DNA from 3 places in the Parabacteroides caecihominis genome. Region 1 is predicted to be linked to each of the others. Evidence: riboswitches for the same ligand, from Rfam matches in the RefSeq annotation. Region 1 holds a riboswitch; each other region holds the start of a gene.
What was found. A riboswitch is a leader RNA that binds a small molecule or an ion and turns the genes downstream of it on or off. The one in region 1 is predicted to bind cobalamin.
Positions count from the first base shown of each region.

Region 2: linked by a shared signal. The riboswitch ahead of NBH14_RS10325 (TonB-dependent receptor) and the one ahead of NBH14_RS11425 (putative transporter) in region 1 are both predicted to bind cobalamin.
Region 3: linked by a shared signal. The riboswitch ahead of NBH14_RS08920 (sirohydrochlorin cobaltochelatase) and the one ahead of NBH14_RS11425 (putative transporter) in region 1 are both predicted to bind cobalamin.

Region 1 covers NZ_JAMOKS010000011.1:173,715-175,988, reverse strand. Annotated here, with positions in the region: gene NBH14_RS11425 (putative transporter) at 1-1,250, opposite strand, end outside; cobalamin riboswitch at 1,373-1,569, opposite strand; gene NBH14_RS11420 (acyl-CoA carboxylase subunit beta) at 1,724-2,274, opposite strand, start outside.
Region 2 covers NZ_JAMOKS010000010.1:119,923-122,196, reverse strand. Annotated here, with positions in the region: gene NBH14_RS10330 (O-acetylhomoserine aminocarboxypropyltransferase/cysteine synthase family protein) at 1-667, opposite strand, end outside; cobalamin riboswitch at 787-989, shown strand; gene NBH14_RS10325 (TonB-dependent receptor) at 1,121-2,274, shown strand, end outside.
Region 3 covers NZ_JAMOKS010000008.1:234,719-236,992, forward strand. Annotated here, with positions in the region: gene aspT (aspartate-alanine antiporter) at 1-787, opposite strand, end outside; cobalamin riboswitch at 928-1,122, shown strand; gene NBH14_RS08920 (sirohydrochlorin cobaltochelatase) at 1,240-2,151, shown strand.

The DNA of each region.
Region 1 (2,274 bases):
ACCAACGGACCACCTGCCAAACCCAGCTTGATAGGTTGAGGAATCCCTGGGAAACTAATTGGAATACTTCCCAGAATAATACCTAAAGCGATACCGATAAATATTGGAATCAGGTTCGGTTCATTCAGACGTTTCATCGAATTACCCAATATCATACTCACCTTATCGACAGCCAGTTCACTACCAACTACGGTTACACGGTCGCCAACCTGCAATTGCAAACCTTGTGTTGCTACCAGTTCCACTCCGGCACGATTCACACGTGTGACATTGATACCATGCAAACGGCGTAACTGCAAATCCCCCAGTTTAGTGCCCGTCAGTTCCGGCTTTGTCACCAAAATGCGGCGGCTGACAAAAGCACTTTCGGCGGGAATCCATTGTTTACGGTCCATCTCTATCTCTTGACCGATAAAGGTTTTTATAGTTTCCGCATCATGTTCTGTCGTGATCACGAATATTTTATCATCTTCTTCCAAAATCGTACTGCCGGTAACAATGTCCACTTTATTGGTCTTGTTACGCCAAATACGGGATATGACAAATTCCCTATGCTCCAACAGGGCGGCAAGCTCCATTATCTTCCTGCCAAAAAGAGCCGGATTCTTCACTATCAGCGATATAGGTGTAGCCTCACTATTATGCACATTATTCTCTTCTTCCAGCTTTTTCGTCTCCTGGTCAAAACTTATATGAAAAATATACCGGACAAACAACATGGAAAGGATGATACCGACGACTCCCAGCGGATAAGCAACGGCATATCCCAATGCAATCGTATCATCGGAAGCCCCCGTCATATCACTAAATGCCTGTTGAGCAGCCCCCAGTCCCGGTGTATTTGTCACTGCACCCGATAAAATACCGACCATCGTCGGAATAGGGATTCCTGTCACAAAATGTATCACCAAGGCCATCATAACCCCGAGAAAGACAATTCCGCAAGCCAGACCATTCAAAGTCATCCCCCCTTTCTTAAAAGAAGAGAAAAAACCGGGTCCGACCTGCATGCCGACTGAATAAACAAATAGGATCAATCCAAACTCTTTAAAGAAATGAATGACAGACGGATTGATTGTAAACCCAAAATGTCCCAGTAGAATGCCGACAAACAATACCAGGGTTATCCCCAGAGAAATCCCAAATACTTTGATTTTCCCAAGTTGGATCCCTATGGCAATAACCAGAGACAGTAAAAGGATGGAATGTCCGATACCTTCTCCCCATAATAATTCATGAATCCATTCCATAGTCAATCACTTTTGAGGCACAGCAAAACTCCACGCCACAACGCGAACAAAGCTTCTCCATGATTTTCATACAATTTAGAATTAATATTCTTTTCGAACCATTTCCCTAACCCACGAGGAAAAACAGCCTTTAACGAACGGCAGGTCTTCTGACTGACTCCCATCCTGAAGCCTTCCCGACACATGTCAGTGGCATAAGTTGTTTTCAGGATGTTATTAGAGCTTCACAGCAGCGGGACTGTCCGGGATTTACACCCGATTCCCTTTTAATCCGTATCATCCGAACAGACAACACGAAACCAATTCGGAGGCAAAGCTACAAAATAAAAGACAAAATCAATATGATAAATACAAGTTTTTTAAACTTTTACGTTCCTGTTTATTTATAAAACTATGACATAAGCAGAAATCCCTGCCAGCCTCACGGTCGACAGGGATTTACCATTCATAATTCTAACAACAAAATCAAATCGTTACAATGGCATATTGCCATGTTTTTTCGGCGGATTGCTCTGGCTTTTGTTCTTTGCCATCTCCAACGCCTGTATCAGCTTGAAACGAGTCTGCCGCGGCATGATAATCTCGTCGATAAATCCTTGCTCAGCGGCCCGGTAGGGATTAGAGAAGTTTTCCGCATACTCTTTCATAGCCCGCTCTTTCTCTTCTCCGGTTGCTTTTCTATATAAGATATTAACAGCCCCTTCTGCTCCCATAACGGCAATCTCCGCCATTGGGTAAGCCAGATTAACATCGGCACCGGTCGGTTTGCTCGACATAACGATATAAGCACCGCCATAGGCTTTCCGGGTAATCAACGTGATTTTAGGTACGGTCGCTTCCGCATAAGCATAGACGATCTTCGCGCCGTGGCGGATAATACCGTCGTGCTCCTGGGTACATCCCGGAAGAAAACCGGGTACATCTTCAAAAGTAACCAGCGGAATATTGAAACAATCGCAAAAACGGATGAAACGAGCCGCCTTATCCGAAGCATCGATATCCAGCACACCTGCCAGGAATGCCG
Region 2 (2,274 bases), on a different contig from region 1:
CGACGATACAACCTCCGACGGCAGTCGCATGTCCGTCCATATATTTGGTCGTAGAATGCGTAACGATATCGGCACCCCATTCGAACGGGCGGCAGTTGATCGGTGTGGCAAATGTATTGTCGACGATCAATGGTACGCCATGTTTGTGAGCGATACGGGCAAACTTTTCAATATCCAGTACCATCACTCCCGGGTTGGAGATCGTTTCACCGAACAATAACTTGGTATTCGGGCGGAACGCTTTGCTGATTTCTTCTTCACTGGCATCCTGGTCGATGAATGTACATTCGATACCCAGCTTTTTGAGGGTAACGGACAACAGATTGTATGTACCGCCATAAATACCGGTTGCGCTTACGATATGGTCGCCGGCTTCGCAGATATTGAAACAGGCAAAGAAGTTGGCAGCCTGTCCCGATGAAGTCAGCATTGCTGCCACACCACCTTCCAAAGCGGCGATCTTGGATGCTACGGCATCGTTGGTCGGGTTTTGCAGACGGGTATAGAAATAACCACTCTCTTCCAGATCGAACAGTTTCGCCATCTGTTCGCTGGTCTCATACTTGAAGGTAGTACTCTGATAGATAGGCAGAACGCGCGGTTCTCCTTTTTTAGGTTGCCAGCCACCCTGCACACACAAAGTTGCCGGCTTGAATGAATTGCTCATATTATTAAATGTTTGCTATGTAATTATATTCTGCTGACAAAAGTAAAGAATAGTTCGTTCCATTAATACAAATCTACGATCATTTATAAAAAATAGGGTACTGTTTAAAAATAATCTTTACCTTTGCCCCCGGTTTTGGTGTCACAAATCCAGTTCTACGGAAAAGTGATGAAAAGGGAATCAGGTGAAAATCCTGAACAGACCCGCTGCTGTAAACTCCGCCAAAGTCGTTGAACACAACTCAATCCACTGTTCGCAATGAATGGGAAGGACGTTCAATGACGGAGTAAGTCAGAAGACCTGCCAGAATCAGTAGTTTTAAGCTTTCGAGGAATAAGGCTGAAAAACATGTAAGTAAGGACTTGACTGTATCCTGTAGAGAGTTCTGACTGTTCATGTGTTCCGTTCAGTTTTATCGAAAGCCTGTCGTTAATATATAATGTTTTTGATGGGATGAGAGGTTTCATACATGTATTTTTGTTGTTTATTTGTTTGTTCCCTGTAAGTCTGGCGGCGCAAGACAGGGTCACGCTGTCCGGAGAGGTGAGGGGAGAAGATGGTGCTCCGCTTCCTACGGTTACTGTTGCCATCGAAAATACGACGGCAGGGACATACACCGACGACCGGGGGCGCTATTCACTAAGCATGAAACCAGGAAAACATACCCTTATAATTACCCTACTGGGCTATAATACAATAAAAACAACTCTTGATATCCGCAGGAACAAGACGCTCGATTTCGTTATGGCTGAAAATTCCGTAACCCTGAATTCTGTCGAGGTGTATGGCAAATCGAAAACACAGAAGATCAAGGAAGGTGCTTTCTCGGTAAATGCCCTTGATGTAAAATCGCAGATCAACTCGTTGAAGAATCTTACTGATATAGTGAACCGGACGACCGGAATAAAGGTCCGGGAAGAAGGAGGAGTCGGTTCTGATTTTGATCTTTCCATCAACGGGTTATCGGGTAATTCCGTCCGTTATTTCATTGATGGGGTGCCGTTAGACAGTAAAGGGAGCAATGTGACGCTTGCCAATCTACCTGTCAACCTGATCGACCGGGTGGAGATCTATAAAGGAGTGGTGCCTGCTTCGTTGGGAACGGATGCATTGGGCGGTGCCGTCAACATTATTACTAAGGCGGAGAAGGAGAACTTTCTGGATGCATCTTACAGTATTGGTTCCTTTCATACACACAGTGCCGACCTGAATGCACAGTTTGTGGAACAACGCACAGGCTTGATTGTGCGTCCTACCGTTGGCATCAACTATTCGAAAAATGACTACCGGATGAAGGATGTTCAGATGCGTGACGAGACTGGCGACCAATTCATCTATGGCAATCCCAAACGTTTCCATGACGGTTATTTTTCGCTTTTAGCACAGATAGAAGCAGGAATGGTAGGCAAATTTTGGGCGGACGAATTCTTTGTGTCGGCATCTTATTCCAAAACAGACAAGGAACTGCAAACCGGCTCCGTACAGACCAAAGTGTATGGCATGGCGGAGCGTAATTCGGATGCGTGGAATGTGTCGGCACGGTACAACAAACACAACTTTCTCACAGAAAACATGACATTGAAGGCGACCTTGTCACACACATGGGA
Region 3 (2,274 bases), on a different contig from region 1:
CTACATTACTGATACGTACGCGTTCCACAAACAGACGACGGCCCTGCCCTTCCAGAGAATCTTCCAGCTCCTGTATGGTCTTGCCCGCCCCGAACCAGTCATTGCTGATCTTATAAGCGCGGAAAGTGATGGGACGTGCTGCCGGCATAAAACCGGGTTGCTCGCTTTCGTCGTCGGTACCCATCTTTGCTTCCAGCTCTTTACAAGCCTTCTTTACCGAAGGCAGTCCACCTAGCAAACGGGGAGCCACATCGCTCATCAGCCAGGCAGAACCGGCCGTACCGAAAATATAACAGACGGCATAAGCCACAGGCATCACATTGATCATGGATGTTTTGTCCGCCGCACTCAACCCGCTCTGGTTGATCGTATCTTCCGCTACCCCCAGCACCGCAGAGATCGTCTGCGAACCAGCCAACAATCCAGCCGCCTCTCCGGCATTATAGCCCATCAGCTTGGCAAGCAAAAAAGGAACGAACAGAGAGAACAAACACATCAGTACAGCAAAAAGCATCTGCGGAAGTCCTTCCTTTTTCAGCCCGCGGAAGAACTGCGGACCGACACTATATCCCACGGCAAAAAGGAACAGAAGGAAGAATACGGATTTAATGGGTGCCCCGATATCGATATGCAATTGTCCGATTAATACACCGACCAGCAATACGCTGGTAACTGTTCCCAAAGAAAATTTACCTATCTTAAATTTACCTATCCAGAAACCGAAAGCCAGTGTCAGAAAGATAGCCAGTTCCGGATAATGTTTGAGCAAATCTGCAAACCACTCCATATATACAATTGTTTGATGTTAATAGTAAGACATATTCCATGTCCGGTTTTATTGTGGTAAATGGAACACAATCCATGAGAAAGTTGTTGCGGAAGATTCAATTAAGAGATTATAAAAGCTCCCTTATTTTAAATAAATTTCTATCTTTGTCCCGCTTTGGTGATACGCCAGCCTCCGGTTGCCGTATAAAAGGGAATCCGGTGAGAATCCGGAACAGTGCCCGCTACTGTGAAGCCCGATAATAAGGAAAGCATTCTTACACCACTGTCCGAAACAAGGATGGGAAGGTCGTTTTCCGGGCAAGTCAGGAAACCTGCCAGACAGACAAATCCGTTCTCCCGGGGCCAGGAGGGCTATTATGAACATAAAACAAATCTCTTTCAATGAAAAAGAAATGTCTGCTGACAGCCTTTCTTGTAGGTTGTTCAATGAGTATGTCTTTTGCACACGGTATGTTGCAGGAGACAGTGACCGACACCCCTGCCCAGACCGTTCCCCACGATGACGGCGAAGGAAATTTCAAATCCTCCGACCTGTTCGCATCCATGCAGGCAGGCGATAAGGCAGCGCTGCTGATGGTCCATTTTGGAACCACCTACGACGAAACACGCCAACTGACGATCGACGCCATCAATAACAAAGCGAAAGAAGCATTCAAAGGAGTCGAAGTACGCGAAGCCTATACCTCACGCATCATTATGCGCCGCCTGAAAACACGGGGTATTGATAAAGTCAACCCCGCCGAAGCACTGAAACAACTGAAAGCGGATGGTTTCACCCATATCCTGATCCAGTCCACAAATATCATTGAAGGCGTAGAAATGGAATCCCTCCGCAAAGATATCGCCTCACTGGAAAAAGAGTTCAAGGATATCCGTATCGGAAACCCGCTGCTGTACACTCCCGAAGATTATGAAAACGTCATTGCAGCTATCGTCCGGAAAGGAGCCAAGGAAGGAGCTACCGTCCTGGTGGGACACGGCACCTACACTCCTTCGACTGCACAGTATGCCATGACCGATTATATGCTGAAAGCAAAAGGCTATGACAACTTCCATGTCGGAACGATCGAAGGTTATCCCACTTTCGATACGATGCTTGCCAAGCTCAAGACCAGCGGCGTAAAGAAAGTCATGCTCATGCCTTTCATGTTCGTTGCCGGCGACCATGCCAACAATGATATAGCAGGCGACTGGAAAAAGGAGCTGGAAGACAACGGTTACAAAGTATCCGTCCTGATGGAAGGTCTGGGACAGAATCCCGACATACAGGACATCTTCATCGAACATGCCCGTTTTGCGGCCAAACACAAAATGGTCGATATCATGGATAAGAAGAAGCAATACGCTGCTGAAAAAGACTGACGGGTCAAACGTCCATTATCCGTCACAGAGTCACAAATGAAAACCGGCCTCTTTCCTCATACGGGGAAAGGCCGGTTTTTTATATCAATACATTCTTGAAATTCTAATTTACACAACCAGAAC